Chitinophaga caseinilytica: one gene and its partner. The protein of the gene in region 1 interacts with the protein of each later gene in a pairwise test. Links are inferred from orthologs where the notes say so. Each region holds a gene or a part of one and is shown on either strand. Other genes may lie near its edges.

Evidence for each region.
Region 2: the proteins of WJU22_RS09565 (region 1) and WJU22_RS18055 interact in binary tests that used the Escherichia coli proteins (3 or more experiments, as listed by UniProt). The link is inferred for Chitinophaga caseinilytica from one-to-one orthologs.

What each region holds. Positions count from the first base shown.
Region 1 is NZ_CP150096.1:2,254,530-2,269,480, reverse strand. What follows is about bases 5,718-9,033. They hold WJU22_RS09565 (2-oxoglutarate dehydrogenase E1 component), read right to left. Parts: upstream 8,666-9,033; coding sequence 5,918-8,665; downstream 5,718-5,917. Other genes in these bases: rpsT (30S ribosomal protein S20), read left to right, coding at 8,939-9,033; odhB (2-oxoglutarate dehydrogenase complex dihydrolipoyllysine-residue succinyltransferase), read right to left, coding at 5,718-5,822. Also shown: WJU22_RS09585 (Fmu (Sun) domain-containing protein), read right to left, coding at 1-1,081; WJU22_RS09580 (serine hydrolase domain-containing protein), read left to right, coding at 1,199-2,608; more of odhB, read right to left, coding at 3,924-5,717; more of rpsT, read left to right, coding at 9,034-9,193; WJU22_RS09555 (M14 family zinc carboxypeptidase), read left to right, coding at 9,361-9,768; WJU22_RS09550 (hypothetical protein), read left to right, coding at 9,765-11,117; WJU22_RS09545 (hypothetical protein), read left to right, coding at 11,229-11,771; WJU22_RS09540 (hypothetical protein), read left to right, coding at 11,830-12,180; WJU22_RS09535 (hypothetical protein), read left to right, coding at 12,267-12,821; WJU22_RS09530 (beta-ketoacyl synthase chain length factor), read right to left, coding at 12,878-13,894; WJU22_RS09525 (beta-ketoacyl-[acyl-carrier-protein] synthase family protein), read right to left, coding at 13,884-14,951. UniProt on the Escherichia coli protein: E1 component of the 2-oxoglutarate dehydrogenase (OGDH) complex which catalyzes the decarboxylation of 2-oxoglutarate, the first step in the conversion of 2-oxoglutarate to succinyl-CoA and CO(2).
Region 2 is NZ_CP150096.1:4,390,915-4,405,431, forward strand. Bases 11,449-14,330 are described here. They hold WJU22_RS18055 (ABC-F family ATP-binding cassette domain-containing protein), read right to left. Parts: upstream 13,918-14,330; coding sequence 11,980-13,917; downstream 11,449-11,979. Other genes in these bases: WJU22_RS18050 (S41 family peptidase), read right to left, coding at 11,449-11,805; WJU22_RS18060 (hypothetical protein), read left to right, coding at 13,989-14,330. In the rest of the region: WJU22_RS18010 (rhodanese-related sulfurtransferase), read left to right, coding at 311-1,351; WJU22_RS18015 (LytTR family DNA-binding domain-containing protein), read right to left, coding at 1,340-2,032; WJU22_RS18020 (sensor histidine kinase), read right to left, coding at 2,029-3,051; WJU22_RS18025 (hypothetical protein), read right to left, coding at 3,203-4,045; WJU22_RS18030 (hypothetical protein), read right to left, coding at 4,124-5,524; WJU22_RS18035 (TonB-dependent receptor), read right to left, coding at 5,581-8,817; WJU22_RS18040 (FecR family protein), read right to left, coding at 8,838-9,839; WJU22_RS18045 (RNA polymerase sigma factor), read right to left, coding at 9,884-10,438; more of WJU22_RS18050, read right to left, coding at 10,444-11,448; more of WJU22_RS18060, read left to right, coding at 14,331-14,517. UniProt on the Escherichia coli protein: Genetic data indicate it may be involved in ribosome assembly or function.

The DNA of each region.
Region 1 (14,951 bases):
GGAGCCCGCAATCCCGCTCCAGGAAAGCGGCCGCGTCTTCGTTCTCTTCCCGGAACACCGAACAGGTAATGTAAACAAGCGTTCCCCCCGGCGCCAGGAACTTCGACACGTTCTTCGCGATCTTCTTTTGCAACGCAGCATACTCCGCGATTTTCGCCGCTTCGAAGAAATACAGGTTCTCCGGAGACCGGCCCCAGGTACCGGATCCGGTACACGGCGCATCGAGGATGATGCCGTTGAAAGATGTATGCGGCAAATGGCCGCCGAGCCCGGGATCGGTAAGATCGAGCGTGCGCGACGCATAATCCCGTATTCCCGCTTCAGCAAAGCGTTTGCGGAGGTTATCGAGGATAGATGAACGGACGTCGCTCACCAGCAGGCGGATATCCGGCTCGTGATCGTGCAGGAGGATGGATTTGCCCCCGCTGGCGGCACAGCAGTCCCACCAATATTCCTTCGCTTTGGGATGGAACCGCAGCCCGGTTTCCTGGGAAGAAAGGTCCTGTATCTCGTACCAGCTTTTCTCCGGCAGGATGGCTTCGGTTTTGGTGCCGTTGGGAAGGGCGATGGCGTCTGTTCCGACGGTCGCGTATACGACGCCGGCCTGTTCCAACTGTTTGACGATCGCTTTCTTTTTACCGGGGCGTGCGCGGATGAAGAGGCGGGGTTGCTGGAAGAAGGATCGGGTGAACGCATCTGCCTCGATGGAGGGCGACAGGTGATCGGGGAAAGGGAATACGGCGGCGGGGTCCCAGTCCAGCTGCGCGATGGCCAGTTTTTCAGCCAATGGCGCCGAAATGTGTTTGGCGAATTCCGGGCGCAGGGATTCCAGCATGGCGTCTGGGGCCGTTTCGCAGAGGAAGGTGGCCAGCAGGAGGCGGTCTTCCACCGGCATGTCCATTTGCCAGCGGCCCAGCCGGTAATAGCGGTAAACCAGCTGCTGGACGGTTTTACGGTCGCGGCTACCCATTTGGGGCCTCGATTTGAAGAATTGCTTCAGAAAATGGTGCAGCGGCACGCTGCCATCGTATTCTTCCAGCACGGCTGCGGCCGACCGGAGGTAATTTTCCCATCGCGTCATGGGCGCAAAGATAAACCTATCCCGCGAATGCCGCATTTCGAAACCGGCCTTTACCGGTTGATCACACTGCCGTCATTCGTATAGTGAAAACCGTAATTTTAGGAAAAATCCCCTTCCATGCAATTCATCAAAACCCTGTTTTGCCTCCTGCTTCCCCTGGGCACATTCGCGCAAACCGCCCGGGAAAACCAGCGCCGGGTAGAAAACAACCTCATGCCCTGGGTACAATTCGAAGGCCGGGCACCCATGCGATTCAACATCGAAGAAAGGTTGAAGGCCCTCGAAATCATCGGCGTAAGCATCGCCGTGGTCCGGAATTACAAAGTGGAATGGGCGAAAGGATATGGATATGCCGATAAGGAAGAAAATCGCCCCGTTACTACCGAAACCCTTTTCCAGGCCGCTTCCATCAGCAAATCCGTTAACGCCGTCGGCCAGCTGAAACTGGTGCAGCAGGGGAAAGTGAAGCTGGATGAAGATATCAACGTTTACCTGAAAACCTGGCATCCAGACACCAGCCGCGGAAAGATCACCCTGGCGCACCTCCTGAGCCACACCGCCGGCCTCAGCGTGCACGGTTTCCCGGGGTATGAAGCCGGCCAGCCACGGCCTACGGTTGAACAGATTTTACAGGGCAAGGCACCCGCCAACACGCAAAAAGTAACACCGCTGTTCGCACCGGGCGAGAAACTCGAGTATTCCGGCGGAGGCACCACCGTTTCCCAACTCATCCTCAGCACCGTTACCGGGGAACCGTACGACCAGTTCATGCAGCGCGAAGTACTGGACCCCATGGGCATGACGGCCAGCACTTACAGCCAGCCGCCCGCCCCGGATAAGGCGAAACAATTGTCCAGCGGATATTACCGCGACCGCAAACGTGTTCCCGGAAAATACCATATATATCCCGAACAGGCCGCCGCAGGCTTGTGGACCAACCCGCTCGACCTGTCCAAATTCATCATCGAAACACAACTCTCGAAAGAAGGAAAATCGGCCAAAGTGTTATCGCAGGCCATGACGCAAACGCGCCTGACGCCGTACCTCAATGAAGAAGGGGGCCTCGGTGTTTTTTATACGCCCGGCAAGCAGTGGTTCGCGCACTCCGGCGATAATGAAGGCTTTTCCTGCACTTACTATGGCAGCGTGGAAGGCGGGAACGGATTGGTGATCATGACCAATTCGGACAATTCGCTCATCATCGACGAAATCGTCCGCAGCATCGGGGAGGTGTATGGGTGGACGGACCTTATGCCGCATGAAACCCTCAAACCCACCGCGCCTTCAGACAGCGTAAAAAACGCCTGTCCAGGTACATATAAAATGAACGACCAGCAACTGAAGATCCAACCCTCCGGCGATGGGCTCGTCATAACATTCGAGCAAAGCCCGGCCTGCAAGGTCTACTTTACCTCGCCCAACACTTTTGTCATCACCGAACTGCCGGCCATGTTCGTGGTGGAGAAAGACGCGGTGGTCCTGAAGTTCAGGGGGCGCGAATTCCGGCACGTCCGCCAGAAAGATTGATCTGCATTCCCCAAAAGATAGGAAGGGCGGCCGTTTGTGCCGCCCTTTTTGATGTACCCTCCCGGCAATTCCCCAAACGTCCCGCTTTCCTTCTTCACCTTATCAAGCGGATCAAACTGCGGCGGATCGTGTAATGAAAACCGTAATTTCATGGAAAATCCCCCACCATGCAATTCCTCAAAACCCTGTTATGCCTCCTCCTTCCGTTGGGCGTATTCGCACAAAGCGCGCAGGAAAACCAGCGCCGTGTGGAAAACAGCCTCAGCCCCTGGGTTACGTTCGAAGGCCAGCAACCCTTGCGGTTCAATATCGAAGACCGGCTCAAAGCCCTGGAAATTCCCGGTGTCAGCGTGGCTGTCATCCGGAATTACAAAGTGGAATGGGCGAAAGGTTATGGATATGCCGACAAGGAAGAAAAACGCCCCGTCACCACCGAAACCCTCTTCCAGGCCGCTTCCATCAGCAAATCGCTCAACGGTGTGGCTATCCTGAAGCTGGTGCAGGACGGGAAACTGAAGCTGGACGAGGATATCAATACTTATCTCAAAACCTGGCACCCCGATTCCAGCAAAGGGACCATCACCCTGGCGCACCTGCTGAGCCACACGGCCGGGCTTACCATCCACGGTTTCCCGGGATACGAAACCACGGATAAACTGCCCACGCCCGAACAAATCCTACTGGGCCAGAAACCCGCGAACACGAGTGAAGTCAAGCCTTTTGCCGCGCCCGGTGAAAAAATGCAATACTCGGGCGGTGGTACAGTTGTGACCCAACTGATCCTGCAAACCGTTACCGGCGAACCTTACGAGCGATATCTCCAGCGCGAAGTGCTCAACCCCATGGGCATGACGCAGAGCTTCTTCAACCAGCCGCCGCCTGCAAACAAGGCCGCGATCTTAGCCACGGCGTACGAACGCGACGGAAAGCCCGTCAAAGGGAAATATCATGTGTATCCCGAGCAGGGCGCCGCCGGACTGTGGACTACCCCTACCGATCTGGCGAAGTACATCATCGAAACACAATTGTCCAAAGAAGGGAAATCGGCGAAGGTATTGTCGCAGGCCATGACGCAAAAACGCCTCACGCCGTACCTGGACAAAAGTTCCGGCCTCGGCACTTTCCTTAAATTCAACGACCGCTGGTTCAACCACAACGGCGGCAACTGGGGATTTGCCAGTATGTATTACGGTACGATGGAAGGCGGCAACGGATTTGTGATCATGACCAATTGCAATAATTATCTCATCATGGATGAAATCACAAGGGCCCTGGCGGAGGTGTATGGCTGGAAAGATTTCCAGATCGCGGAAAACTATCCCCTCCTCAATTCGATACCCGATAACCTCATGACGAAATACACCGGGCAGTTCAGGAGCGAAAGCGGGAAAACCAATATCGTGATCAGCAGATCGGGGAATGCGCTTTCGGCCGTATTCAATGACGGGCCGGCATGTAAAATGTATTTCACCAAACCGGAATCGTTCGTCATCACCGAAGATCCGGCGACGTACACATTCTCCGGGGATACGCTGAAACTGTGGACGGGCAGGCCTCCGACGGTCAATTTCCTCCGGAAGAAATGATCCAAATAAAAAGGGCGACCATTGCGGTCGCCCTTTTTTCGATATACAATTACGGTAATTATACTTTCAGCAGTGCTTTCACTGGGATCCTTGCCGAACAGGAGCTGTTCGGGATTTTCGAGCATGTCTTTCACACGAACGAGGAAACTTACGGATTCGCGGCCGTCGATGATGCGGTGGTCGTAGCTGAGGGCAACGTACATCATGGGGCGGATCACGACCTGGCCGTTAACGGCCATGGGGCGTTCCTGGATTTTGTGCATGCCGAGGATGGCGGATTGCGGGATGTTGATGATGGGCGTGCTCATGAGGGAGCCGAACACACCACCGTTGGTGATGGTGAAGGTACCGCCGGTCATCTCGTCCATGGTAAGTTTGCTGTCGCGCGCTTTGGTTGCGAGTTCCACCACTTTCTTCTCGATGTCTGCCATGCCGAGGCTTTCGGCGTTGCGGATCACCGGTACCACGAGCCCTTTGGGGGCGGATACGGCGATGGAAACGTCGCAATAGTCGTGGTAAATGATCTCGTCACCGTCGATGTAAGCGTTCACTGCGGGGAATTCCTGCAGGGCGAAGCAAACGGCTTTGGTGAAGAAGCTCATGAACCCGAGGTTCACACCGTGGGCGGTTTTGAAGGTTTCCTTGTATTTGGAGCGGATCGCCATGATGTTGGTCATGTCTACCTCGTTGAACGTGGTGAGCATGGCCGTGGTGTTTTTCGCTTCCACGAGGCGGCGCGAAACGGTTTTGCGGAGGTTGCTCATTTTCTCGCGACGGTCTGCGCGGGAGAACAGTTCCTGGCCGATGGCCACGCCGGGGTTCTGGAGGGCGGCGAACACGTCGTCTTTCATGATCTTGCCATGGGCGCCGGAGCCTTTGATGCTGGCGGGGTCCACTTTTTTGTCGGCGAGCACGGCGGCGGCAACGGGACTGGCTTTCACATCGTTGGGGATGGAAGTGACCGGGGCCTGTTGCGCGGCGGGAGCGGCTTTCGGTGCTGCAGGGGCGGCCTGGGGCGCGGGGGCCTTGCCGGCCGGGCGTGCGGCGGATGTATCGATCTGGCAGGCTACGTCGCCGATGAGCAGCGTATCGCCTTCTTTCGCGATGGTTTTGAGGACACCGGCTTCTTCGGCATTCAGCTCGAAGGTGGCTTTCTCGGATTCCAGCTCGCAGAGCACTTCATCCCTTTCCACATAATCGCCGGTTTGTTTGATCCATTTGATGAGGGTTACTTCACTGATGGACTCCCCAACGGTAGGGACCTTGATATCGATCGTGCCTTTGTTGGACGCGGGCGCGGCGGGTGCGGCCGGTGCGGCGGCTTCGGGCGCCGGTGCCGGGGCGGGTGCTGCTGCTGCCGGAGCAGCAGGTTGCGGCGTTACGCCTTCCGTTGCGTCTGTGTCGATGGTGGCGGCTACGTCACCGATGTTGATGGTGGCACCTTCTTCGGCCACGATCTTCAACACGCCGGATTTTTCGGCGGTCAGTTCCAGTGTGGCTTTTTCGGACTCCATCTCGCAGAGCACGTCGTCCTGGTGCACGAATTCGCCGTTCTTCTTCAGCCATTTAGCGATGGTAACTTCGCTGATCGATTCTCCTACCTGAGGTATTTTAACTTCGATAATCATGTGTATAACCCTCCCGTAAAATGTAACGTTAAAAATTCATGGGTAAAATTAAGGGGATTCCGGTTAGCGCGGCTTCCTTTTCTTTTACTTTATGCTTAAATGTTGAATGCGGTGTCGATGATTTCCTGTTGCTCCTGGGCGTGGACCTTGCCGTAACCCGTTGCCGTGGCGGCGCTGGGGTTGCGGGAGATAACGCCGTAGTTGAACTGTTTGAGGTTCATCTGCAGGAATCCCGCGGCGCCCATGTTCAGGGGCTCTTCCTGCACCCAGAACCACGTTGCGCCCTTGTACTTCTGCTGGATGGCCTCCAGTTGCGCGATCGGCAGCGGATACAGCTGCTCCAGGCGAACTACCGCCACATCCTTCCGGTCTTCCTTCATCTGCTTTTCGCTCAGGTCGAAATACATCTTGCCGGTGCAAAGCAGCACTTTCTTCACCCTTGCCGGTTCGGTGATGAACGGATCGTCCAGCACTTCCTTGAACCCGCCCTGCGTGAAATCGGTAACGGGGCTGTAGCTCCGTACGTGGCGCAGGTTGGCTTTGGGCGAGAAGTTGATCATCGGCTTGCGGAACGGCAGCGCGAGCTGGCGGCGCAAAGCATGGAAGAAGCTGGCCGATGTGGTACAGTTGGTAATGAAAATATTGTATTCGGCACATTGCTGCAGGAAACGTTCCAGGCGGGCGCTCGAGTGCTCGGGGCCCTGCCCTTCGTAACCATGCGGCAGCAACATCACCAGCCCGCTCTGCTTCTGCCATTTGGTTTCGGCGGAAGTGATGAACTGATCGATGAGCGTTTGCGCACCGTTCATGAAATCGCCGAACTGTGCTTCCCAAATGGTCAGTGCATTAGGCGTGGCGATGGAATATCCGTATTCGAAGCCCAGCACGGCGAACTCGCTCAGCAGGGAATTATAGATGCGGAATTTGCCCTGGTTGTCGCCGATGCGGCTCAGGCGGCTGTATTCTTCGTCGTTTTCCTCGCTGCGTAGCACGGCGTGGCGGTGCGAGAAAGTACCGCGCTTCACGTCTTGCCCGCTGAGGCGCACGTCCTTACCGGATTGCAGGATGCTCGCATACGCCAGCAATTCGCCCGAAGCCCAGTCCAGCAGCCCCTGTTCGGCGAACAGCTTCTGTTTGTCCTTGAGCAGTTTATCCACCTTGCGAAGCGTTTTGAACCCTTCGGGGATGGCCATGATATCTGCGAAGAGTTTGTCGAGGTCGGCTTTGGAAATGGCGGTGTCGGGGGATTTGACGAAATCTTCCGACGTGGATTTCCGCAGTTCCTGCCACCAAACCTCAGGGGCCTGGTACTTATAGGGAAGCGGGTGTTGCTTTACATTATCGAGCCGCTCCTGGAGGTCTTTCCAGAAAGCTTTTTCCATTTCCTGCGCGATGGCCGCGTCTACGTCGCCATTGGCGATGAGCTCGCGGGAATAGATTTCGCGGGGATTGGGATGTTTTTCGATGGCTTCGTACAGCTTGGGCTGGGTGAACTTGGGATCGTCTCCCTCGTTGTGCCCGTGCTTGCGGTAGCACACCATATCAATATAAATATCGGAATTGAATTCCTGGCGGTAGCGCGTGGCGATCTCGGCCACTTTCACGGTGGCTTCCACATCGTCGCCATTCACATGGAAAACGGGCGCCTGCACGATGGAGGCTACGCTGGTACAGTAGTCGGACGAGCGGGCGTCTTCGAAATCGGTGGTGAAACCGATCTGGTTGTTGATGACGAAGTGCATGGTGCCGCCGGTGTAATATCCGCGGAGCTTGCTCATCTGCGCCACTTCGTATACCACGCCCTGCCCTGCGATGGCCGCGTCTCCGTGGAGGAGGATGGGGAGTATCTGGTCGTAGTCGCTGTTATAGATGACATCGGCTTTGGAGCGGGCGAAGCCGACAACCACGGGGTCTACCACTTCCAGGTGAGAAGGGTTGGGCGTCAGCTGCACATTCACTTCCTTACCTGCCGGCGTCTGGATGCTGGCGCGGAAGCCGAGGTGGTATTTTACGTCGCCCGAGCCCATGGTGGTGTCGGGGACGGCGGTGCCTTCGAATTCGGAGAAGATCTGTTCGTACGTTTTGCCGAGGATGTTGGCGAGCACGTTGAGGCGGCCGCGGTGGGCCATGCCGATCACGGCTTCCTTCACGCCGTATTCTGCGGCGGTGTTGATCATGGCGTCGAGCGCGGGGATGGTGGTTTCACCGCCTTCGAGGGAGAAGCGTTTCTGGCCGATGTACTTGGTGTGCAGGAACTGCTCGAACATCACGCCCTGGTTCAGTTTGGTGAGCACGCGCTTCTTCTGGTCGGCCGCGAGGGGTTTGCGGAGCGTAGTCTCCATTTCCTTTTGCAGCCATTCGATCTTTTTCAGATCGTTGATATAGGTGAACTCGATGCCTACTTTGCCGGCATAGATTTCTTTTACATGCTGAACGATTTTCTCGAGAGGAGCCTTGCCGAGGCCAACGATCTGGCCGGCGAAGAATTCCGTTTTGAGGTCGGCGTCGGTGAGGCCGAAGTGCGCGAGGTCAAGATTGGCGTGCCGGTCTTTTCTTTCGCGGATGGGATTGGTTTTGGCGATGAGGTGGCCTTTTTTGCGATAGGCCTGGATCAGGCGGTAAACGCCCAGTTCCTTCGTCAGCTGTTCGTTCGATACTCCCAGCGCAGTGGTGCCGGTTGCCGCCGCACCCGCTTTCCCGTTCGCGTTGCTTACCGCAAAGTCGAATCCTTCAAAAAATTTGATCCATTCCGGGTCTACCGAGGCCGGATCCTCGCGGTACGCATTGTACAGCGATTCTATGTACGCCGGGTGCGAGTTGGTGACAAACGAAAAGTCCTTCATTTACAACGAATTTAAGCTTGGTCTTTAATTCTGCTTTAACCTATAACAAGAAAAAAGTGTTACGGGATTGCAAATATCGCTAAAGATTTGGGATTTTACGGGCTTTTTACCGGATTTACAGGGTGGAAAACATGGCCCGGATTTCACTTTTTTTAACATCTTTGCAGAACAAAGGAAAGGGGAAGTCCGGCCAAATACCGAATTCCCGGTTTTTATTTTTGTTTATCCAAAGATAAAACATACCTTTGCCGTCCGAAACTTGAAATTTATACAATGGCAAACCATAAAGCAACGAAAAAAGACGTACGTCAGAGCAGAGCGCGTAATGAACGTAACCGTTACTACGGGAAAACTACCCGTAATGCCATGCGGGATCTGAAGAAGCTGACCGACAAGGCAGCCGCTACCGAGAACCTCCCGGAAGTGCTGTCAATGATTGACAAGCTGGCTAAACGTAACGTAATCCACAAGAACAAAGCAGCTAACCTGAAAAGCAAGCTTACCCTGAAGGTAAACGCGCTCGCTTAATTATCAGGCTGTTAAACTAATAAATCAGCTCTTCCCTGCAATACGGGAAGGGCTTTTTTCATTTCCCGTACTCCCGCCCCCCTGCTCAAATATCCACCCCACCCCTGAAGGAATCCCCCTATTGCCGTATATTTACACCACCTTCCTAACAATCAAATCATTAACCATTGATTTTCAACAGTCTAAACCGCAAATGGCGCCCCCTCGCCCTGGCAGCCCTTTTGGCCGCATCGTTCCAAACCACTCAGGCTCAAGACCTTACCACAAAATATGAACGCTCCGGCGCCCGGGAAACCGTCACCTACGCCGAATGCATCGATTACTGGAAGATGCTCGTCCGCCGCTTCCCACAGCTCCATATCCGCGAAATCGGGTCTACAGACGCCGGATTCCCCCTGCACCTGGTGACCCTGTCGCCCGACCGCGACTTCGATTATGCGAGCCTGCACCGCAAAAACCGGCGCATCATCCTCATCAACAACGGCATCCATCCCGGCGAGCCCGATGGCATAGACGCCACCATGATGCTCGCGCGCGACATCTGCCTGGGCAAAAAAAGCTCCCCGCCAACGTGACCCTCGCCATCATCCCGCTATATAACATCGGCGGATCGCTCAACCGCTCGGAATTTTACCGGGTAGACCAGAACGGCCCGGACGCCTTCGGCTCCCGCGGAAACGCCCAGAACCTCGACCTCAACCGGGATTTCATCAAAGCCGATTCCCGCAATGCCAGCACTTTCCACCAAATCTACCACCTCACCGACCCGGACGTCTTCATAGACAATCACGTCAGCAATGGAGCTGATTATCAGCATATTATGACCTTGCTGTCTACCCAGCACGGCAAACTCGGCGGGCCCATGGGCGCCTGGCTCCACGATACCTTCGAACCGGCGCTGTACAAAATGATGCAGGAAAAAGGGTACGATCTGCTGCCGTACGTGAACCATTTCGGGCCAACGCCCGACAGTGGGTGGACCGCCTTCGCCGACGGGCCCCGTTATTCCAGCGGCTACACGACCCTGTTCCATACTTTCGGGTTTGTGCCTGAAACACATATGCTGAAGCCTTACAAACAGCGCGTGGAGGCCACTTACGCCCTCATGGAGTGTTTCATCCGGTTCACGTCGGAGAACAGCGCCCGGATCAAGGCCCTCCGCGACGCCACGAAAGCCGCAGTCAAAACGCAGGAAAAATTCCCCCTGAGCTGGGAGCCCGATATGAACAAACCGCAGTGGTACACTTTCAAAGGGTTCGAGGCGGGTTACAAACCGAGCGAAGTGTCCGGTTTACCACGACTGTTTTACGACAGATCGAAGCCCTACGAAAAGCAGATCCGCATCTTCAATCACTTTGAGCCCGGCAATTTCGTGACGCGGCCGGAAGCGTATATCATCCCGCAGGGGTGGTGGGCCGTGATCGGGCTGCTGCAGGGAAACCAGGTGAAGATGCGCCGTTTGCAGCGAGATACCACGATCGAAGTGGAAACGTATACCATCAAGGATTTCAAAACGGTGACGTCGCCCTATGAGAAGCATTATCTGCATTTCGGGGTGAAGACGGAAACGTCCAGACAGCGGATCGCGTTCCGGAAGGGGGATTGGTATATTCCCATGGACCAGGTGGCCAACCGGTATTTGGTGGAGACGCTGGAACCGGGGGGCGCGGATTCCTTCCTGGCCTGGAATTTCTTCGACGCCATATTGGGGCAGAAGGAAGGGTATTCGTCTTATGTGTTTGAAGACACGGCGGGCGAATTTTTACGGTCGCACCCCGAAGTGCGGAAGGCATTGGAAGAGCGCCGTGCCGGGGATTCCACGTTCGCAAAAAGCGGTTCCGCGCAGCTGAATTTCGTGTATCGCCAATCGCCGTGGAACGAGCCGGGATTCATGCGGTACCCGGTGTTCAGGGTGGTGAAATGATGGTTGTGAGAATATCGTTTCCAGAATTTTTGGAAAATAGTGTTGGAAAAATATTTGTGTAGCCGAAAAAAATACATTCGCTGCATTCAATAACTTTTAAAATTTGAATGCATGACAGAACAACAGACACAAACGATGGTAACAGTGCTTCAGACTTTTGTGGCACAACAGGACACCAAGATGAATTTGCTTATTGAAAACATACTTTCAATAAACATGAAATTCGATTCCCTGACTTCCCAATTCCACGCCTTTCAGGGAAGATTCAATGCGCTGGAAGGGAGATTTAATTCACTTGAAGGCAGATTTATTGACCTTGAGAGAAAGGTTGATAAAGGTTTTGAAGCCCAAAGCAAACAATTCGATATGGTGCTAGAAAGAATTGTTGCCGTAGAGGAGAAACTTGAAGCGCTGGAAACCAAAACCGACCAAAGATTCAACGAAGTTGACAAAAGATTCAACGAGGTTGACAAACGGTTCGATGAAGTTGACAAAAGATTTGGCGAAGTTGACAAAAGATTCGACGAAGTTGACAAACGGTTCGACACCCTGGAAGAAAAGATGGATACCAAGTTCACTCATGTCGAAGGCGACATCTATCTTCTCAAACAGTGGTCGGGCTACAACACGGAACCGAACAACGCGATGGCCTGACAGTGCCTTGTCCAATTCTCAAATCATCCCATGTTCTGCATCCTTCTGTTAATACAATATGCAGCGTCTTCATTTGGAGACGCTGCTTTTTTTTCAGAAAAAGTTTTCCATCACTTTTAAAATTGTCATTGCTTCCATGTGTGAAAAATTCATGCAGAAATTTATCGAAACGCTCATCGCCTCGCAGGCCGGCATCCAGCAAGCCATGAATATTATCGTTCAAAAAACGGAGGAGCTCAAAAAAACGTATCCGGTTGAATCCCGCAGTTGCACTTACGAAGGTCGATTTGACGATATCGAAAATCAATTTGATCTTATCCACACCCGGTTCAACCTCATCGAGATCAGGTTAAAACCCATTGAAGACAGGCTTTTCAGAATTGAAGCCGCCCTCGAAAAAACGTCTTAAAATCGTCGACATTCATTATCCCATCATTATATGCAAGTATTTCCATATCTTTCAACTATACGATTCCCATACCTATGCAAGCCCTCATGCTCCTATTGCTTCCGATTCACTTCGTTCTCATTTACGGAGCGTTCCGGTCTACTTTTTCCGAAAGCAAGGCAAGAGAACCAAAGCTTTGGCAAATATTCTTCGCCACGTTCCTTATTCTCATCTGCATCTGCCTGTCCGCCGGGGTGCTGTCGCTCGTGCTGCTCATTTCCATCCTCGCTACCGGCGTCGCCACTTCGTGGACGTACAACCGGGAAAAATGGCAGGTAAGGAAACAGCCGCTTTGGGAGGAGATCCGGGAAGCCATCGCCTATTCTGACATCTTCCCGGAAGATATCAGCAAAGTAACCGCTATCCTCCGCGCAACTTCTTACACCCGCAAAAACCTGTTCACCCTGCTTCCATTGCTCCAGGCCGGAGAAATAAAGGAAGCACTGCTAATCAAACTCGAAAAAGCAACCGTTCCCTCCCCTATGTACATCGTCACCTTTCGTACTGCTGATGGCCGGAATTACATTTCCCTGGTACATGAAAGCGAAACGAGCCTGAGATTGGAACCAGCAGGCGCCTGGGAACAATGTCCCCCGCAATAAAAAGCCGCTGCGATGCAGGATCGATGCGGCTTTCAATAATTTTACATCAGAAAGGGTCAATGCTTTTGCAACAGGATGAACGTATGCTGTTCCCCGTAGAAATGATTATACACCAGCGCCGTTTTGTGACGGCCGGAAAGCAGTTCCTGCTGGGCGGTCCACATCCCGAAAGCGCCTGCGGTATCGTATTCGCCGCAATATTGTTTGAAGGAGATATTAGAAGCGGAAGATGGAAGTACGTTTTCTACAGCATCGTAGAAATGATCGAACCGCGTGTCGCCATTGCGGCCGCTGACGAGTAAATCCACGTCTCCTACGCTCACACCCTGCTTTTGCAGGAATTGTGCGACCGCGGAAGCCACCTGTTCAGGCGAAGGCTTGTAAAGCATCTGTATGCCTTTCACTTCGACCGGCGCGGGTTGCGTGCCGACGAGGAAAAACACAGCACCTTCTCCGGCAATGGTGCCCGGTGTTTGGGACGCCAGCAAATCCGCCGGCTGGGTGAGCGCGGTTTTCCAGTAGCCGATGCGGCTTTTGATGAAGAAATGCTCCACCGTCATTTCGTCGAAACCACCTGCCAGCACACTTTCCGCATTGCCCTCCTGGATCTGCAGGAGGCTGTCGAGCAGGGCGTGTTCGAAGGAGAAACCCCTATGCACAAACGTATTGTTATAATCTGTGCACTGCTGTTGCAGGGCAATGAGGCCGTTCACGGAGTTATAGGTGGATTGGATGAACGGCGTGGGATTGAGCGCCGTTTCTTCGTAAGTGCGGATATCGTGGAGGAACTTCTCCGTGTCTTGCAGGCTGCCGCGGCCCGTTCCCGTGATGATAGCCCCGGGCACGGGGGCGTTGGCGTTACGAAGGCATTGCAAAGCCGCCGTGAGCCCCATTTTGAGCAGTCGGCTCATACGGCGCAGGCTGTTGGGCGGAATGAACCCCGCGTATCCCGGCTCCTGCGCGCGCAGGAGGTTCCGCTCTTCGAGCGGGAGGAACTGCGGTACATAATCCCCCGAAAAGCTCTGTTGCGGGGAAATCGCCGCACTGGCCTGTATGTAGCACTTAATTTCCATATTTACTGATCACGAGTGATGCATTGTTGCCGCCGAACCCGAAGGAGTTGGACACCACGTTCTTCACGGGCGATTCTTCCAGCAGGCGCGTTTCCGGCGAGATGCGCAGCTCTTCCATGCGCGTCGTAAAGTTGAGGTTCGGCCAGATCATCTGCCGGTTGATCGCCAGCACGGAATAGATCGCCTCGATGGCCCCGGCTGCCGCGAGGGTATGGCCGGTAAAGGGCTTGGTGGAGCTGAACGCCGGCACCTCGTCGCCGAAGAGCCTTTCCAACGCCCGGCCTTCCGACACGTCGTTGTTCAACGTAGCCGTGCCGTGCACATTCACGTACTGCACGTCTGCCGGCGTAAGTCCGCCCATTTCCAGGGCTTTCCGCATGGCTTCGAAGGCACCGTCTCCCTCGGGCGAGGGAGACGTGGGATGGAAGGCTTCGTTGGTATTGCACCACCCGCTCAGTTCGGCCATGGGCCTCGCTTTGCGGCGCTGTGCGAAACTTTCCGATTCCAGCACGAGATACGCCGCGCCTTCGCCCAGGTTCAGACCGTTACGATCATTGTCGAACGGCAGGCAATGCCTTTTATCGATATTCTTGAGGGAATTGAAACCATTGATGGTAAACCGCGTGAGCGCTTCTGTCCCGCCGCACACCGCCCTGTCTACGAGCCCCGCGCGGATGAGCCGCGCGCCGTACATGAGCGCGTTGGCCGACGAGGAGCAGGCGGTACTGATGGTGGTGACATATGCTGTGAGGCCCGTTTCGTCGGCGATGCGCTGGGTACAGTCCGCACAATCGAGGGTATCGATGAGCTGGAGGAAGGTACCTTCCTTTTGGGGGTCGAGGATATCGAAATAGATTTTCTCGGTGTCGCACATGCCGCCAACGGTGGATGCGTTGATGAAGGCGGTCGGGGTTTCGGCGGCATTGGTGATGCCGGCGGAGCGAAGGGCTTCCTGCATGGCCACGAGCCCGAGGAGCGTGGTGCGGGTGAAGCCTGTGGTATCGGGGAGGCCGGCCATCTTCGCCAGTTCTTCCGACGAACATTTCACTTCCCCTAC
Region 2 (14,517 bases), 2.1 Mb from region 1 along the record:
ATATAGGTTACTGTTTAGGGTTAAGAAAAACGGGGCAGCACGGGATCATTCTCACATTCATATATCCCTTTTTCCAAAAGCGTGCCATAATTTAACTGCCACTTACCCGCATTCATCGGATACGAATAATGTATTTGACGAATGTGATTTGAAACACAGCTGATTGCTACCCCGTCGCCCGCCGGCGAAAAAAATTTCCGTACCTTTGCGCCGGCTGCAACCTGTCAGGTTAAACGGCAGGAAGCTCCAAATTGATAATCAATTATTTAAAGAATTTTGTTCGACCGGCGTTCGTCCTTAAAATTCTCTTATGGCACTACACAACAGAGTATCAGCCACCGAGTTAAAGCAACGGTTGGCCGCGGAAACCTTCCGCCGCGTTACGGTATCGTTTTACCAGTACGCCAAAATTTCCGATCCGCAGATTTTCCGGGATGACTTGTACCTGGCCCTGAACGAACTTGGGGTGTTTGGCCGTATTTACGTGGCCAGCGAAGGCATCAATGCGCAGATCAGCATCCCCGAGCACAACTACGAAGCTTTCCGCGATCATTTGTATTCCATCCCTTTCCTGAACGGCATCCGCCTCAACATCGCGGTAGACGATAACGGGAAATCTTTCTGGGTATTGAAGATCAAGGTGCGGGAAAAGATCGTGGCCGACGGGATCGACGATCCCACCTTCGATATGGACAACCGCGGCAAGTACCTCGACGCCCGCGCGTTCAACGAACTGGCAGACGACCCCGATACCGTGATCATCGACATGCGCAACCACTACGAATTCGAAGTAGGCCATTTCGACAAGGCGCTCGAAGTGCCGTCAGACACCTTCCGCGAACAGCTCCCCATGGCCGTGGATATGATGAAAGACAATAAAGACCGGAACATCATCATGTACTGCACCGGTGGCATCCGCTGCGAGAAAGCCTCCGCGTACATGCTTCATCATGGCTTCAGCAACGTCTTCCACCTCGAAGGCGGCATCATCGAATATTCCAACAAAGCCCGCGAACAAGGGCTGCCGAATAAATTCCGGGGCAAGAACTTCGTGTTCGACGACCGCCTCGGCGAGCGCATCTCCGACGAGATCATCTCCCAATGCCACCAGTGCGGCGAGCCCTGCGACGAGCACATCAACTGCGCCAACGAAGGCTGCCACCTCTTATTCATCCAATGCGAAAAATGCGCGGAAAAGTACAGCAAATGCTGCAGCGACGCCTGCGCCGAAGTGATCGCCCTGCCCGAAGAGCAGCAGGCTGAAATGCGCAAGGGGATCGATAAAGGCCTGATGCTTTTCAATAAACGCAGGAAGCGGCGCCTGCCTTCGGCCGGGGATTCAACGCTTTAGATAGCGGTTCTGCAGGATTTTTTCCATGACTTCGTCGCGCAGCGCGCGGCTCACGGGCACTTCGTGCGCGCCCACGGAAATCGTATTGCCTTCGATGCTGTCGATTTTCGAGGCGGCCACGATATAGGATTTGTGCACCTTGATGAACTGCTCCGCCGGCAGGTATTCTTCCACCGCCCTGAACGTGAGGTAAGTGATGTATTTCCGTTGCGTGGTATGCACGGCGATGTAGTTTTGCAACGCTTCCACGACAAGCACATCCGCCAACCGTATCTTCTCGATCCGGTGTTCGCACTTGATATAGAAATGGTCGGACGCCTCCGCTTTCAATTGCGCTTTAGCCTTGTTCGCCGCCTTGAGGAAACGCTCGAAGGAAACGGGCTTCAGCAGATAGTCGAGCACATCCAGCTCAAAGCCTTCCAGCGCATGATCGGGATAAGCGGTGGTGATGACGGTGAGGGGCTTTTGCGGCAGGGTGCGCAGGAATTCCAGTCCGCTGAGCCGTGGCAAACGGATGTCGAGGAAGAGGAGATCCACTGGCTGGCGGTGGAGGAAATCCGCCGCTTCGGGCGCGCTGCCGCATTCTCCCGCCCATTCCAGGAAACTGACGTCGGCGATATATTCGCGGAGGCCCTGTCGCGCCAGGGGTTCGTCGTCCACGACGAGGCATTGTAATTTCATACCTGCAAGGTTAAGGTGACCGCAAAATGCTGCGTGCCCGGCACGATGCTGAGCGCGTGTTTCCCGTTATACAAAAGTTCCAGCCGCCGCTTTACGTTGCTGAGCCCGATGCCGCCCGGAGCGCCCTGCGGCCGGGGCTCACAGGTATTTTCCACCGTGAACGTGAAGCGCCCGTTTTCCCTTTCCATCTGGATATGAACCGCATTCGACGCACGATGCGAAATGTGCTTGAAGGCGTTTTCCACGAAGGGCATGAGCAGAAGCGGAGCAATGTCGAAATCCTTCACCCCGTCGCCCTTCCCGAAATGAATCTCGTACTGCGCGCCATGGCGGAGCCTTTGCAGGGCGAGGTAATTCTCCAGGCAGGAAATCTCTTTCGCGATGTCGATCTTTTCGGTATTGCATTCATAGAGCTGGTAACGAAGCAGATCGGAAAACCGGAGGAGCGTTTCCCGCGCCAGCGTATTTTCTTTATGAATGAGAAAATAGATCGTGTTGAGGGAATTGAAGAGCGAATGCGGGTTGATCTGGGAACGGAGGAACTGCAATTCCTGTTCGGCCCCTGCGCGCAGGGCGCTCTGCAACCGGTGAACGGTCCGGATCTGATCGATGTAGAACTTGATCCCCGCCGCCGCGCCCACCATGAAAAACAGGGGGATGTACACGTCGTACAACTGGCTGTTCAAAGTAGCGTTCGGCCAATGTGTGATGGTGGAAGCATAAGGCCGCAGGATCATGTTCAGCACTTCGATCACCACAAACCCCGTAACGGCCACCAATGCAATGAAACTCGCGGCAAAGGCAACATAACGCTTCGTATAGAGGAACTTCGGGATCAATACGTAATTGGAGAAATACACCGCGCCCGCCAGCGACAGCACCTTGAGCAGCCCCGCAAGCACGGTAGGCGTGAGGTCGGGGTAATCGTCTATCCGCAATGTGATCCACACCACAAAGAACGCGACCCAGAAGAATACGTGATGCAGCCGCAGCCGGGTGATTGTTTTCAGGATATCCATATCGCCGTTAATATAAATGTACGCAATTTGACCGGGACCGGAATTACACGAAATGCGCGGTAAACCGGACGAAATGCATCATTCCCAACGGAAAAGGCGGCCCCCTGTCAAGGGCCGCCATGCCTGGAAATGGAAATCCAGGGGCAGGGTTTTACCAGGTAGTCTGGAACAAAGGCTGGTCGTGGTACTTGTCCCTTCTCGGAACAGGATCTTCCGGTCCGCCCATCTTCAGAATGGATGTAATGAATTTGTATACCGGCAGCCCGTCGGCCGTTGGCGGCCGGTTGGCGTAGATGGATTCGCTGTAGCCTTTCGTCCGCGTAAACGGCGTGGGGAAGATGACGATATCCTGTATAATGGCGTCGTTAGACGGATCGATCAGTTTGAACAGATAAGTGGTGTTCCGCCCATACACGGTCATGGGCAACTCCAGGTACGGGGAGAATTCCCCCCGCTTCAGGCGCAGTTCGCCAAACGGCGTTTCTTCCGCAGCGATGGGGCGCACGCCCAGGTTCACGCGGTAAAAGACCATTTTCACTTCTTCGGGCAATTGCGTATCGTAGTAATAATAACGGATCTTTCCGGCGGAAGGCTGCGAAGGGTCGGCCTCCGTTCCGGAACCGGCGCCCTGGTAAATCCGGGGCTTTTCGTCCGGACTGATCGCCAGCAACTGGTAGCTCGTTTTTCCATTGACCATCACCGAAGTGTCGAGCACGGTACTGTCTGTTCCGGTCACTTTCAGCACCAGGTGCTTCAATCCCTGGCTCGGCCCGGGGATGAGCTTGCTGGCGAAATTCTGTCCCTGGTTGAACAGCAGGCTATCGGTAACCACCGTTCCATCCACGATCACCTGGAACGCGGTTTCCGCGTGGGGGGTAAAGAACCAGGACAGCGTCAGCTGGTAGAACTCGGGCTGCGGTACCGCCTCGCCGTCTTTCTGACAGGCAGCCAGGCACAGGAAAGGCAGCAGCAGGAAAAGGATGTATTTTTTCATGTGTCGTATTGTCGGAATGGGAAAGAAAGGGCGGACGTGCATCCGCCCTTTCCGGTTATTCATCATGCGGATGATTTTTTAGAAACGGATCCAGGAATCTCCCAGCCAGTAATTACCGGAAGCGTCCAGGGCACCACCTTTATACGTGGTGGAATTGTAAGCGAAAGCGCAGTTCAGGGGCGACAGGCCACAGAAGTTCGTGCCGTTGCTCGTCGGTGCCCCGGCAGGCGCCAGCGAAGCCGTCAGCGCGTCGAAGTACTCGGCGAAGATGGCCGGGAACGCGTCTGTCAGGTTCAGGCCGGCCACGGTGTTGCTCGTGGTGGAAGCATGCGGCGTGAAAGTGGCGAATGCAGTTACACAGGCCTGTACGGCGTTGTTGAAGAAGTAGCTGGAATCGGTACGGGTACCGCACAGCACGCTGTTGTTGTAAGAGTTGATCGTCGGGGTAGATTCCAGGCGAACAGCGGTGGGGTAACCGTAAATGATGGAGTTGCGCATGGCGAACAGCGAGTTGTTGCGGAAACGGGCGCCGTTCAGCAGCTGGTTGGCGCTGGTTACGGTGCAGTTCGGAGCGCCTACGATCGTCATGTTGCTGATAACCGGACGGCTGTAGCAGCTGGAAACCTGGCCGCCGTCTGATTCGATACCGTTGGAGTTGTTGGCCGCATACTCTACGGAAGGCTTGATCACGGAAACGATAAACTGGAGGTTGCCTTTGTAACCGAAGTCGAAATCGAACTGATCGTCGTTGTTGGCCAGTGCCAGCAGGTATTTGCCGTTCACGTTGCCACCGAAGATCTCGAATCCGTCGTCGGCGCCATACATCACCTCTACGTGATCGAGCGTTGTACCGCAACCTACGCCGCCCAGGGTAAGGCCGTTCAGCTCATTACCTTCCTGGATAACGGCGCCGGCATACTCGATGCGGATGTAAGAAAGGGTACCGGAATTGTCGCTGGCGATATTGCCGCCATAGGTATAGTCGATACCTGCGGGAACGATCACGGGATTGATCCCTTCGATCTGTGCGGTACCGGTGGTGGTGCACACCAGCGCGTCGCCCAACACCACTACACCGCCCCAGTCGCCGGGGGCTTTGGTAGTTTCGTTGGAAGTGAACACGATGGGGCAATCTGCCGTACCGGCGGCGTTGATCGTAGCGCCACGGGTAACGATGAGCGCGGAAGCGTCGCTCGCAGTGGCTTTTTTCACGCCTTTAATTACCGTACCGGGCTGAATGGTGAGGGTACCATTCTTCACCCAGGTTTTGCCGTCCAGGATGTAGCAGGTATCTGCATACAGGGTACGGTTGCCGCTGATAACATCGGGGAGGTCTTTGGGAGCGGTTTGACAGGGTTCGCAAACGGCAGCGGCGGTACCGGCCAGCAGGGAACGGTCGTCCTGCGGCTTTTGACCGTCTTTTTTACATGCAGCAAATGCGGTAGCTGCCAGGGCCATCAATAAATAGTGCTTTTTCATGGTGCAATTTTGATGTCGTTAACTTGTCGGGTTTATCATGATGAATAACTGCGAAATCATAACCGGTAACTCACCGTCATCGACCAGTTGGTCCCCTTGCGCGTCCGCTTTAGCTTCCAGTCGGAATCGGGGTTGTATCCCATTCCCTTCGGATCGTCGGTATTGCTGTACTCGATATTCGGCGGGCTTTGCGGTGGACGGGCGTCCGGATATTTATTGAAATAATCGATATAGTATTGATTGAGGACATCGGCCACGTTCAGCCTGATTTCCATCCGCTGTTTCAACAGGCGGGCGTTCAGTTGCAGATCGAGCTGGTTGCGGGGATTTTCGTACGTGTCGTCATAATCGTCCAGCCCCGCGAAAATCACCCTTCTGCCGAACCGGTTGAACGTGACGTTTGCGCCGAAATACGTGCCCTGCCAGGAAAGCCCGGTGTTGATGATGTAGGGAGAAAGCCCCTGCAGCGGGCGTTTCCGCTCGTTCTTCGTGGAGTCGGTAGAAGGCTTCGGCGGATGCCCGGCCGCCACCAGCTGGATGTTCTCGTTGTCATAGGTCACCTTACTGTCCATCACCGTGAGGTTGGCGGTCAGGAACAGGTTTTTCCAGAAACCGGAGGTTTTGCTGATAAAGGAAAAGGAATGCCGGTAATCCAGTTCCAGCCCTTTATTGACGGCACTTTCCAGGTTGAAGTAGAAAACGCCGTAGCGGTTGTCTGCAGAAACGTAACTGACGGTTTCCACCGGTTTATCGTATTTCTTGTAGAATACGGTGAGCGCCAGTACTTCCACCGGGCTGGGATACCATTCGAACCGCAGGTCGGCGTTATGCGCCCGGCTGTATTCCAGCCCCTGGATGCCTTTCACGTCTTGCCGGAGCTTAAGGTCGTAATACATGAAGGACGCGCGTTCGCGGAAATCGGGGCGGGCGAGCGTTTTGCTGTAAGCGCCGCGGATATTGAGCTGGGGCGTTAACTGGTATACGATATTGACGGAAGGCAGCCAGTCGGTTTCGCGGTAGCTGATGGTGGTGTCTTTAGCCCTGACCGTGCTGCCCTGGACGATGCGCGTATAGGTATGCACGTCCATTTTACTGCTTTCCATCCTTACGCCGGCGATGACGCGCAGTTTCGGCAACGGTGTTACGTCGGCCATGAGGTATCCGGCATGCAGCGCCTGTTTTCCGTCGTAGTGGTCTGCCGCATCAAGACCGGAAGTGGTGGTGGGGAAATAGGTGAAATATCCCGCGCGGAAATTTTCCGGTTTGAACACTTCATAATCCGGCTTTCCATACCCCAGCGAGTCGGCGATCCGGATCCGGTCGGGGTTGTTCATCCCAACGGAAGTGGGCGCCAGCATCACCTGTGCGTATTCCGCATTCCGGAAAGTGCCCCAATACCCGGTTTTGATCTTCTGCGCCCGCCCCGCGAACTGGAAGGGGAAGGTGAGATCGCCACCGATGTTCCTTTTCTTTTCCTGTAGCCGGTTGGCATAAAGGCCGCCTTCCTTGATGGTGGATGTCTGCAGGCGGGAATATTGGTACATGAGCAGGGGGAGGCCTGTTTTTGGATCGATGCCCAGGCTGTCGCCCACGGAATACCGGGTGTCCGGCTGTTCCTTGTTCACGGTGGCATGGTCGGCGAACCAATTCAGTTTGAGGTGCTGCCCCAGTTTATGCTCGCCTTCGAGGCGCGTCTGGAAAAGGCGCCCCGCTTCCACGATGGAGATGTATTCGTGCGAGCGCCCGGCGCGACTTTTATCTTCCGCTACCTGCACGATGTTCTCATGGGTAAATCGGTTATTGTACACATTCCGCCACACTAGTTTGTGCTTCGGTGTCTGAAAAGCCAGGTTTCCCAATGCTCCCACGGCGGAGATAAAATTGAATTGGCGGCCGTTGTCGACGATAGTGGGGCTTTGCCGGAACCAGGCATCGAAGGTCTCGATGTTTTCTTCATGACGGTACGTGCCGGCCAGTACGAGCCCCAACGTCCTGTTCCCTGAAAAACGTTTGCTGCCGCCCATCGACAGCTGGTACTGCTGCATGGGCTTGGCGGTAAAACTGCGGAGGCCGTAGAAGTTGGGGATTTTTCCGTTCATGGCGTTCAGCCCTGCCTGGTCACTCTTTTCGGAAAGCTTCGCGAATTCCGTACTGCTCCATTGCCGGTCGAACCAAAGGCGCTCCTTGCCCGGCGCGCCCCAATAATCGCTTTGGAGGCGGCGCGTGCTGAGAAATTCCTTCCCCGTGCTTTGCGAATTGAAACCCGTACCGGCCAGCACCTGCAAAAAGGGCGACGCCGGAATGTCGAGCGTATTGACCTGTACGAGGCCGCCGGTGAACTCGCCGGGCAGATCGGGCGTGGCGGTTTTGTTGACCACCACATTGTCTATCAGATTGCTGGGAATGATGTCAAAAGAAAAATTGCGGCGGTTGGGCTCCGTACTGGGGAGGGAAGACCCGTTCAGCAACATGTTGTTATACCTTTCGCTCATCCCGCGGACGATAACGAATTTATTATCCTGCACGGTAAGCCCGCTGATGCGCTTGAGCACCTGGCCCACGTTGTTGTCGGGCGTCCGGCGGATCTGTTCCGCGCTGATCCCGTCGCTCACGGCGGCGTTATTTTTCTGCCTGGCGTATAGGGATGAAATAGATTCCTTATTGGCGGACGAAACCACTTCCACGCCGCGCAACGTGCCTTTGGCGGGCTGCAGCGTCAGGTTGAGGGTGCGCGTCTGGCCGGCGGCCACGTTCACGTCATTGATCTTCTTGGGTTGATAGCCGATGTAGCGGACCTGCAGCGCGTACGATCCTTCCGGCAATTCGAACAGGAACTTCCCGGCGATGTCGGTGACCTGGCCCGTGTTGCCCGCCATGATGGTGGCACCCGCCAGCGGATCGCCGGAACCGGCGTCTACCAGCACGCCAGACAACCTGCCGGTAGCTTGTTTCGCCGGCACGGCCTTCCTGGCGATGATTACCGACCGCCCGTCGATCTTGAACCCGTAAAGCGTGGGCGCCAGGGCTTCACGGAGCGTTTGCTGCAGGGTGGCCTGCCGGAGGTTGACGGTCACGGGGGCGCGGAGATCCACTTCATCCTGAAAGTAATTAAACGTGTACCCGGTCTTGCTTTCCAGGTAGTTGAACAAATCCTTCAGGGTGGATTTTTCCAGCTTCACATCGATTTTCTGCTCCGACTGCCAGGCGAATGCGAAAGCCGGCAGCAACGACAGGACCAGGGCAAGGAAACCCCTGTTCCCCGCACGGAGGAAAAATGGTACAAATGCATTCATGCGTAAATTCTGTTTTTAAATTATGGCAGGTGAGAAATGGCGGTGATGATGATAAGACTGTCTTGTTGCCGGTACCGGAAGCGCCCCATGCTGCCCAATACCCGGAGCATGTCGCCGTGCCGCTGGTCGCGGAACGAGGCTTTGACGGGGCGCATGAGCAGCCGTTTGTCTTTCGTGTAATATCGGTACCCGAAAGCGTGTTCCAGTTCGTCGAGGGCTTCGCCGAGCGTTTCCCCGTCGAAATGGAATTCCCGTTGCTTCCAGCTGCCGGGTTTGCCGGAGGGCTTGCCTGGCACGAGTTTCCCGTCGTGCTTCGACCAAATCCCCGTTTTACCGGGCGTCAGGATGAGGGAAATGCTTTTATGCCGCATGGCCACTTTTCCCGTGGCAACGGATACGCTGGCGCCGGGATCGTTATGGTAATTGCGCATGTTGAAGGAAGTGCCAAGCACATCCACTTTCACACTGTCCATTTCCGCGCGGAAAGGGCGGGAAGGATCGATACCCGCTTCCACGAAAATCTCACCTTCCAGCAGGCGCAGGGCGCGGTGGCGGGCATCGAAGGTTTCCGGGACTTCCAGCGTGGTGGCGCCGTTTATCCAGATCCGCGTTTTGTCGGACAGTGTCACGAGCCGGTGCTCACCCGCACCGGTGCTGAACTGCATCCAGCGTGTTTGTACGGCCACGGCCTGCTGGCTTTCTTCTATACTTTGCCACCAGGTCAGGGTGGCCAAAGTGCCCGCAACAACGAACAGCAGCGCGCAGGCGGCCCGTAACCAGGTCATGCGACGGACCCTGGCCCTGGGCCTTACCTGTGCCATAATGCTGCTGTACACTTCAATCTGCTCGCTTTCCGGAACGAAGGCAGGCACGGTTTCCGTCCATTCCCTTTCCGGGAAAATGAGGTCCAGCTCATCGTCTTCCAGCGCCTCCAGCCGCTCCAGCAAAGCCTTTCTCGCGGCTTCGCCGAGCGTTCCGCCGGATAGCGAGCGGAGATATATGCGGATCTGTTGTGCGTTCATGACAGTAATACGCTAATAGGGAAGGGTGACAGACATTTTCCGTGTTACCATAACGTTAAGTCGCCGGCAGACCGCAGCAGCACCAATACATACAATACCTGGACATCCAGCCGGGTGCGCAGCAGCTTACGGATTTCGTTGACATGGCGCTCCACGGTTTTGGCGGAGATGCCTTCCATTTCCGCGATCTGGCGGTAGGTGAGGCCATCGTCCCAATGCATGCGGAAACACCGCTGTTTGGCGGTATGGAACGTGCGCAGGGTGCTTTCGTAAATGGCGAGGTAATCTTTTTCCAGCAGGGAAGAAGCGGTGCTGTCGGCCGCGGAAGTTTCATCGTGCCTTTCGCCGAGCTCCTGCATGGGCAGCCGGCGCGCCCGGAAATGGGAGATCATCGTATTCCTGACGATCGTGAACAGCAGCGCATCCGGCGGCTCGGGCGTCGTGAGGCGGTCCCAGTGCTTCCATAGCTTGATGTACACTTCCTGCGCGATGTCGTCGGCATGCATATTCGCCCCGATCACAGTGGCCAGGTAGGCTTTTACGCGCGGATAGGTACGTTGGAAGTACTGTCGGAAAATGATGTCTTTCTCTGCAGGCATGCGTTTCAATCTTGGTGGATGATGGGGAAGGATGCACCGGCGGCTTGGATATGCGGGCTACTGTAAACCGCTTTCATGGAAGCGTTCCGCGCATCTGGCGGACTTCGGTAGCGGCCGGGATAAATGAGCGACAGCGCCTTCCCGGTCAGCGCGTCTTCCGCGGCAGCCATGGGCGCCAGCGGCAGGTGCTGTAATTCGTTCACTTTGTATGTTGGTAAAATCCCGTCATGGTACGCGCCTTCTCCGCGCGCATTGAATAACCGGTAAGCGATGAGTTGGATTTTCCAGGGCACCTGGCTGCTTGACAGGATGAACCCGGCCAGGTCTTTCCCGAAAGTGGTATCGCCGATGTGTATCACTTCCGTCCAGGGTTTGAGGTTATTGATGAGCAGTTCGGCGGAGGAAACGGTGGCGCGGGTGGTGAGGATGAAAACCCTCCTGAGCGGGAGCCTCGCAGCTTCCAGCGTTTCCATCGTGCTGCCGGCCGCCTGGCCGGATGTGCGCAGTATCTCAGCCAGCGTGCGCGAAAACCGCCCCGTCAGCCGGTTCCCTTCAAATTTGATATAGGTATCGCTGCCCCGGAGCGCGGGCGCCAGGAGGGCAGACAGCTTGGCGCAGGTGGCCACGGAGCCGCCGTCGTTGTACCGCAGGTCGAGAATGAGCTCCTGCGCGCCGGTGTTCCTTATTTTCCGGAAGGTTTCCAGGAGCGAAGGGTCGCCGTATTCCTGGAAGGAACGGTACGCAAGATAGATGGTGCGCACGCCATCATGCAGAAAAGTTACCGGCGACGACAGCAGCGCGCTGCCACCAGGCAAAGGCGCCAGTTGACGGGGCGTCATTTCCATTAGTACGCCGCCCTCCGCTTTCGCCGGGGTGATCGATACATCGCCGGATGAAGCCTGTAATACAGCCGCTTCACGACTGCGGATGGGCGAACCGTTCACTGCCAGGAAATAATCGCCGCGACTGAATCCCGCCCGTTCCGCCGCGCTGCCGCTGCTGACGTACAACATCACACCCGTCAGTCCTTTCGTCCAGCCAGGATGTTGTATCAGCGCAAAATGAATACCATAATGGTAAAAAGTGCCCTCGGGAACGGGGAGGCCCGGCTGCCGCACGATCCACGAAAAGGGATCGGATGGGTTTCGCAATGCATGGAAAAATGCAGGCGGCGCCAGTTGCATTTCCGGATTGGCGGGCAGCTGTTCCGACCATAAATAAAACCGGCGCATACTGTCCAGTATCCATTGGTTATAACGGTGAATGGAATCCCGTTCCGCCGGCGCAGGCAGATCGCCTTTGCGCCCGCAGCCGGTCCAGAGCAAGACCAGGATAACGAGGCAACGGATGGGAAGGGGCGGTTTCAATTTGCGGGTTCGTTTCTCCAAAAATTAAGAACTCCCGCAGCAATGCCAATTTTACGAGGTTAAGTTTTAATTAAGGTTGACGGTGGGAATCCCCGCTTACTGAAAGCCAATATTTTGCAAAAAAATCCTCCCCAGCCAAGGCGGGGAGGACCGTTATATTTTAAAAGCAGTGGGTTATCCCTGGATTTTATCTTCCAGCTCCATCGCCTTTTCGAAAGCCGTCTCATATTCGCCGGTTGCTTTCGCCAGCTCGGCAGCCGCCGATTTGTAACTGATTTCGGTGGATTTGAACTTCACTTTGTCTGCGTAAATGTCCGGGTTGGCCATGTCCGCTTCCAGTTTTTCTACTTTTGATTTCAGATCGCTCAGCTGCTTTTCCAGGTTCTGCACCTGGCGCTGCTGTTTCTGGAGCTCTTTCTTCAGGTTATTATCGACCGGTGCTTTGGGCTGAACCGGGGCGGGAGCGGGAGCGGCTTTCTTTTCCTTTTCAGCTTTCACGGGTTGCGCATTAGCGGCCATGCGTTTCTTCCATTCTTCCCATTCGCCGTACGTGCCGTCGAATTCCTTGATCTCGCCATCCACGATCTCCCAAATTTTATTCGCCGTTTTGCTGACGAAATAACGGTCGTGGCTCACCAGCACGAGGCTGCCTTCATACTTGCCCAGTGCATCGATGAGCATGTCTACCGAGTTCATGTCCAGGTGGTTCGTAGGTTCGTCGAGCAGCAGGAAATTCGCCTTGCTGATGATCACCTTGGCCAGCGCCACGCGCGCTTTTTCACCACCGGAAAGGATGCGGATCTTTTTGAAAACATCGTCGCCCTGGAACAGGAATGCCCCCAGCAGACCGCGGAGCTCCATTTCCGTGTTGCCGCTGGCGCAGCTTTTCAGCTCTTCCAGTATCTCGTTGTCCAGATGCAGGGATTCCAGCTGGTGCTGCGCGTAGAAGCTTGGTACCACGTTATGCCCGGGAATGCGTTCCCCGTCGAAGCTGTCCGTTCCCGCGATCACGCGCAGGAGGGTCGATTTACCTTTACCGTTGGCCCCGATCAGCGCGATCTTGTCGCCGCGGTTGATTTCGGCGCGGGCGTTCTGAAGGATGCGCAACGGGCCGTATGCTTTAGACACGCCGTTGAGTGTGCAGAGTATTTTGCCGGGGATTTTGTCTACGCTGAAGTTCATCCTGATTTTCGACGGACCGTTATCTACCTGCTCCACGCGCTCCAGTTTATCGAGGCGTTTCATGATCGATTGTGCCTGCGCGGCCTTGGAGGCTTTGGCCTTAAACCGTTCGATGAAGCGTTCCTGCTGGCGGATGTAATCCTGCTGGTTCTCGAATGCGCGCTGTTGCAGCTCGCGGCGGAGTGCCTTTTCTACTTCATAATCCTCGTAATTGCCGGCGTAGTGGTGCAGTTCCTGCTGGTACAGCTCCACGATCTTATTCACCATGCGGTCGAGGAAGAAACGGTCGTGCGATACGATGATCACGGCGCCGTCGTAATTGCTGAGATATCTTTCCAGCCATTCGATGGAGGGAAGGTCGAGGTGGTTCGTCGGTTCGTCGAGCATCAGCACGTCCGGCTGTTGCAGGATGAGTTTGGCCAGCAGCACGCGCATGCGCCATCCGCCGGAAAACTCGCTGTAGGGCCGCTCCAGGTCGGCGGTGGAAAAGCCGAGGCCTTCCAGTACGGTAGCGGTTTTGTGACGGATGTTGTAGCCGTCGAGGATATCGAATTCATGCAGTTTTTCGCTATACGCCATCAGGAGGGCTTCGTCTTCGGAATTTTCCAGTTGCCGGGTCATTTCCTCGAGCTCCTTTTCGACTTTCACCGCTTTTTCGAAGGCGGTCATGCCCACGTTCAGGATGGATTCGTCGGATTCGAAGCTGAGCAGGTCCTGGTTGAAGAACCCGATGGTCGTGTCTTTCCCTTTATTGAGACTGCCTTTTGAAATGGTGTATTCTCCGTTGATAATGCGCAGCAGCGTGGATTTGCCGGTCCCGTTGAGGCCGATGAGGCCGACCCGGTCGCCGGGTACGATGTGCCAGGTGCTGTCTTCTACGATGGTCCTTGCGCCGAATTCGAAAGTAATGTCCTGCAGTGCGATGAGCATGTTGAAATCGATATTAAACCCGCAAAGATAGTCAAATTATTCCATCTATATTTGTTGAAAACAAGGAATGTATGGGCAGCAAATTATGGTCGGGGGGATGGATGATACTGTTGGCCGCCGCGGCCTGCACGCAACCTGTGAAAGCGCCGGCCGGCGAAGGGGAGAACCCGGTCGTGGAATTCAGGGGGATCACCGTCCCTGCGGTGCTGAAAGACTCGCTGCGCGGGGTGATGGACGGGTACAAAGTTTTGTCAGACGCCCTGGCCAAAGAAGACACGCTGCTGGCCGACGCGGCGGCAAGGCTCATGCGCCAGCGGCTCGATAGCCTCCCTTTATACCGCTCCGGCCTGGATTCTGCACATGCCGGCGCCCTGGAACTGAATGCGGGCAGCATTTCGGCGGAGTTGACGGCCATGGTACTGGAAGATGGTGGACTGGAAGGCCGGCGGCAGTCGTTCTGGATGGCTTCCGAGCTGTTGTACGACCTGCTGCAGCAAACGGGGCCGGTCAATGGGGTGAAATATCATTACTGGTGCGGGGAGGCTTTCGGTGGAAAGGGGGCTTTCTGGCTGGGAGATTCCGCGGCGCTCGCCAATCCCT